DNA from 2 places in the Methylosinus sp. sav-2 genome. Region 1 is predicted to be linked to the other one. Evidence: riboswitches for the same ligand, from Rfam matches in the RefSeq annotation. Region 1 holds a riboswitch; the other holds the start of a gene.
The links. Region 1 has a riboswitch for cobalamin ahead of EDE12_RS06905 (CbtB-domain containing protein). Riboswitches for the same ligand answer to the same signal wherever they lie in the genome.
Positions count from the first base shown of each region.

Region 2: another riboswitch for cobalamin. It lies ahead of EDE12_RS13005 (TonB-dependent receptor); the one in region 1 lies ahead of EDE12_RS06905 (CbtB-domain containing protein).

Region 1 is NZ_SOEJ01000002.1:148,837-151,284, reverse strand. Features, by position in the region: gene cobW (cobalamin biosynthesis protein CobW) at 1-267, opposite strand, end outside; gene EDE12_RS06910 (CbtA family protein) at 264-971, opposite strand; gene EDE12_RS06905 (CbtB-domain containing protein) at 979-1,164, opposite strand; cobalamin riboswitch at 1,195-1,390, opposite strand; gene cobO (cob(I)yrinic acid a,c-diamide adenosyltransferase) at 1,432-2,061, shown strand; gene radC (DNA repair protein RadC) at 2,071-2,448, opposite strand, start outside.
Region 2 is NZ_SOEJ01000007.1:10,670-13,117, forward strand. Features, by position in the region: gene EDE12_RS13005 (TonB-dependent receptor) at 1-966, opposite strand, end outside; cobalamin riboswitch at 1,143-1,347, opposite strand; gene EDE12_RS13010 (cupin domain-containing protein) at 1,485-1,916, shown strand; gene EDE12_RS13015 (NAD-dependent succinate-semialdehyde dehydrogenase) at 1,922-2,448, opposite strand, start outside.

The sequences.
Region 1 (2,448 bases):
CAGCGCCTCGATCGCCGGCGCGAAATCATCGGCCACGGTGCAGCAGAGGCACCCATTGGCCAGCTCGACGATATTCTCCTCAGGACAATTCTCCACGCCGCAGGCGCGAAGAATATCGCCATCGACGCCGACATCGCCGAACTCGTTGATGACGAGGGCGAGGCGGCGGCCGCGCGCCGTCTCGAGGATATGGCGGATCAGCGTCGTCTTGCCGGCGCCGAGAAAGCCGGTGACGATGGTCGCGGGGATTTTGGCGAATGTGCTCACGCCGCAGCCTCCGTGCTGGTCTTTGTCGGGAGACGGCGCCAGACGAAGCCGACGGCCGCGCCGACCAGAATCCAGGTGATCGCGTGAATGGCGAGAGAAGCGGCGGCGAAACGCGCGGCCAGCTCGGCCGGCGCGGTGCTCTCGGGCGCCGGCGGCTGCGGCGCGCCGATGAGATGCGGCGCGATAATGAGCGCGACGCCCAGCGCTTTGACGAGCGGGCGCTCGACGCGCAGCACGGCGAAGAGCCCGGCGCCGGTTGCAGCCGCCGTGCCGATCCACCAGAATTGGCGCGCGGCGAGATCGCCGGCGGCGCTGCCCGGCAGCTCCGGCGCGAGGCCGAGGCTGGTCGCAAGGCCGGTGGAGGCGAAGGCGCAGGCCCCCCAGAGCGCGGCGCGCTTGGGCTCGATCGTCTCGCCGGAGAGCAGCATCAAGGCGAGCAGCACGAAAGCGTAGCCCACCGAGGTGACGCTGGTGGCGACGCTGGTCGCCGCTGTGCGCTGGAGACCGGGTGCGGGCTCCCAAACCGGCTCGGCGGCGTGCTCGTGCTGATGCGCCTCGACTCCGGCATGGGCCTGCTCGGCCGCGGTCTCGTAGACCTCGGCGGCGAGGATCAGCGGAGTCGTGGTGACATTCTGCAGGGCCGCGACCGCGAGCCCCGCGAGAAGGCCGGCCAAAAGGCCGACCGCGAGGAGTCGCTGGATCACCGCTGCGTCAATGGCAAGGGAAGCCGAGCGAATGGCGCGAATCATGCGCGGCGTTATGCGCGACGCTCGCGTAGGAGAAGCCGGCGAGATAGACGAGCCCGGCGCCGAGCGTGAAGACGACCAGCGCGGCGCGCAGGATCTCGAGGCGGCTGGCGGAGACGATCGCGTCGGCGGAAAGGGTCTTCGTGGTCATTCTCGGCTCCTCGCCGCCCCACCGGCGGCATTCGTGGTTTCGCTGGACGGCAGGTCTCCTGGCTCGCGGGTCGCTGCGCTCGCCGCCTTCCCGGGCTTTCACCCAGTGGCCACACGGGCTCGCGCTCGCCGCTCACAGTTGCGGGGGCAGCCGCGGATCAGGGGCGAACCCCATACCGCATTCCCTCTTCGCCTCCTTGCGGAGGACCGTCGCGAACAGTCATATGACGGAGAGAAGGAGCCGTCAAACGGCGAGGAGGCGCTGATCATGTCGGAATTCGCGGAAGAAGACGCCGCCCGCCGCCATCGCGAGAAGATGGAGAAGCGCAAGGCCGTGCAGGACGCCGAGGTCGCCGGCAAGAGCATCGCCGAAAAGGGCCTGCTGATGGTCCATACCGGCCCCGGCAAGGGCAAGTCTACCGCGGCCTTCGGCCTCGCTCTGCGGGCGATGGGGCATGGGCTCGCGGTGGGCGTCGTGCAATTCGGCAAGGGCGCCTGGGACACGGGCGAGCGCCGCATTCTCGAGAAGCTCGGCGGCGAGGACGGGCTGCTCGCCTGGCACACGCTCGGCGAGGGCTTCACCTGGGAGACGCAGGACCGCGCCCGCGACGAGGCGGCGGCTCGGCGCGCCTGGGAGAAGGCGAAGGAGCTGATGGCCTCAAAGTCGATTCGGCTGCTCGTGCTCGACGAATTGTCGATCGCGCTCCGCTATGAGCATCTGCCGCTCGACGAGGTGATCGCGACGCTGACGGCGCGGCGCGCCGATCTCCACATCGTCGTCACCGGCCGCAACGCCAAGCCGGAGCTGATCGCGGCGGCCGATCTCGTCACCGAGATGACAATGGTCAAGCATCACTTCCAGGCCGGGGTGAAGGCGCAGGCCGGAATCGAGTTTTGAGGCGGCGCCTCAAATGAATTTCAGCCCTTTCAGGCTCGAATGTCCGTTCCGCCCGACGATCAGATGGTCATGCACGGCGATGCCGAAAGGCTGCGCTATGGCGATGATGTCCAGCGTCATGCGAATGTCGGCGGTGGAGGGGGTCGGATCGCCGGACGGGTGATTATGCGCCAATATCAGCGCGGAAGCGCCCAATTCCAGCGCCCGCCGCACCACCTCGCGCGGATAGACGGGCGTGTGATCCACCGTGCCGACGCCCTGAACCTCATCGGCGATCAAGGCGTTGCGCTTGTCGAGGAAGAGAATGCGGAACTCCTCGCGCTCGGCATAGGCCATGGCCGTGCGGCAATAGTCGATCACATCGACGAAGGAGCCGAGCACGGTCCG
Region 2 (2,448 bases), on a different contig from region 1:
GGAATTATAGCTGGCGTCATAGCAGGAGCGCGCCTGCCACACGTCTCTGCTCGTCGCATTGGCGACGAGGGTGAAGCGATTGTGCAGAGCGCGATCGAACATATCGGCGTCGATGCGCGCAAAACCCTGCGCGAATGTCGCATGCTGATGGTTCTGCGGATCGAAAACATCCACGGCGGAGAAAGAATAGGGATTGTCGAAGCGGATCGCGCTGTCATAGCCGTAGAAGCCGGCTTCGACCGAGACATCCTCATTCACGCGATAACCGAGGCGCGCGCTGGCGCCGCCTTTTCTGGTCGGATCATTGGGCGGCAGAGGCGGCAGAGGCGTCTTGCCGTCGCCGATCGTCAGCGGCCGCGTGATGCGATAGCCATAGCGCGGATGGCCGTCGATCGTCAGCGCATCGATCGCGAATGCGTACCACAAGCGATCCTCGCTTCCCGAGACGCGCGCGCGCAAATGTCCGGTTCCATAGGAGCCGCCTTCCAGGGAGAGAGACGCGCGCGGCCGCCCCTCGCCTTTGCGCGTGACGATGTGAATGACGCCGCCCATCGCGTCGGAGCCATAGAGCGCCGATTGCGGGCCGCGCAGCACCTCTATGCGTTCTATGTCCGTGGCGACGAGGCCGCCGAGATCGACGGAGCCATCGGTGGAGGACGGATCGCCGATGCGCACGCCATCGACGAGGACGAGCGTCTGGCCGGGCGTTGCGCCACGTAGAAAGACGGAGGTCTGCGCGCCCGGGCCGCCAGTCTCATAGAGATCGAGGCCCGGCGCGCCACGCAGCGCCTCGGTGAGGCCGGTCGCGCCGCGCTTCTCGATCTGCGCGGACGGGATCACAGTGACGGCGGAGGAGGATTTGTCGACGCGCTCCTCGACGCGATCGGCGGAGACGATGGTCGCCGCGCCGATTTCGACCGTGGGCAGCGCCTCCTGCCCAGCGGCGGAAGCGGGAAGGAGAAGCACGGCGGAACAAAGCGCAAAACGAGAAGCGGCGCCCGCAAGGGCGGCCCGATGGGACAGGGAGGACATTGCCGGAAGACTCGCAGCAGACGTGGGCCGTCACTGCGAAAGGTCGCGGCCCTCTCGCGCAAAGCGAAAAGGGTCTCGGCCGCCTCGGTGCACCCCGCCCGACGCTATCGCGCGTGACCACGACTGATGGCAGGTCTCCTGGCTCGCGGGTCAGCGCCTTCGGATCGCCTTCCCGGAGCGTCTGCTCCAGTGGCTCGTTTGATCCTCGGCTCGCCGCTCACAGTTGCGGGGGCAGCCGCGGCTTCGCGCCGTCGCCGGCGCTGACCGCATTCCCTTTTGATCCCTCGGAAGGGAACCATCCCTTTCAATAGAGCCGCGCAGCGCCGCCCTGTCAAGCGCCCGTCCGCATGTTCGGAACGAAGCCTCGCGCGGCGCGTTGGGACTGCGGCGGCGGGTCTCGTCCCGGGTCTCTCGCCCCATGGAAAATTCGATTCGAATTTCGGAGAAGATAAATGAGCGCCATTCACCTCGTCGCCACCAATGACCTGCCGCGCGCCAAAGTCGGCGGCGTGGACGATCCGAGCGTGCGCTGGGCGGGCGCCTTCGCCTCCTGCGGCGAGCATGGCGCCACGCAATCCTCGACCATCGTCTATGAGATCGAGCCCGGCGGACGGCTCGGCTGGCACACGGACGCCACCGAGGAGACGCAATATATTCTCGGCGGCTCCGGCGAATTGCGCGCCGAGGGCGGCGTCACCCATCATGTGCGACCGGGCGACGTCTTCGTCATTCCGACGCCGCTGCGGCATGATCTCGTCAACACGGGAGAGGAAACGCTGCGCGCCGTCGCCTTCTTCGCGGCTCCGATGTTCACGCAGCGTTTCGACAATGTGATGATCGCGCCCGACGTGCATGTGCTGGGCACGCCGAACCGCGCGGGCTGAGCGCCTCACATATTGCCGAGACAGACATATTTGATCTCGAGATAGCTCTCTATGCCGTATTTGGAGCCCTCGCGTCCCATGCCCGACTGCTTCACGCCGCCGAAAGGCGCCGCCTCGCTCGACATCAGCGATTCGTTGACGCCGACCATGCCGAATTCGAGCGACTCTGCGACGCGGAACACGCGCGCTATGTCGCGGCTGTAGAAATAAGCGGCGAGGCCGTAATGCGTCGAATTGGCGAGGCGGATCGCCTCCGCTTCATCCTCGAAGGGGGTGACGGCGGCGACAGGGCCGAAAATCTCCTCCTGGAATATTTGCATGTCCTGCCTCGCGTCGACGAGCACGGTCGGCGCGTAGAAATTGCCGCCGAGCTCGTGGCGTCCGCCGCCGGTCAGCACTTTCGCGCCGCGCGCGCGGGCGTCGGCGACGAGACGCTCGACCTTCTCGACCGCAGCTTCCTCGATCAGCGGGCCGATGACGACGCCGGGCTCGACGCCGCGCCCGACCTTCAGCTTCGAGACCGCCTCGACGA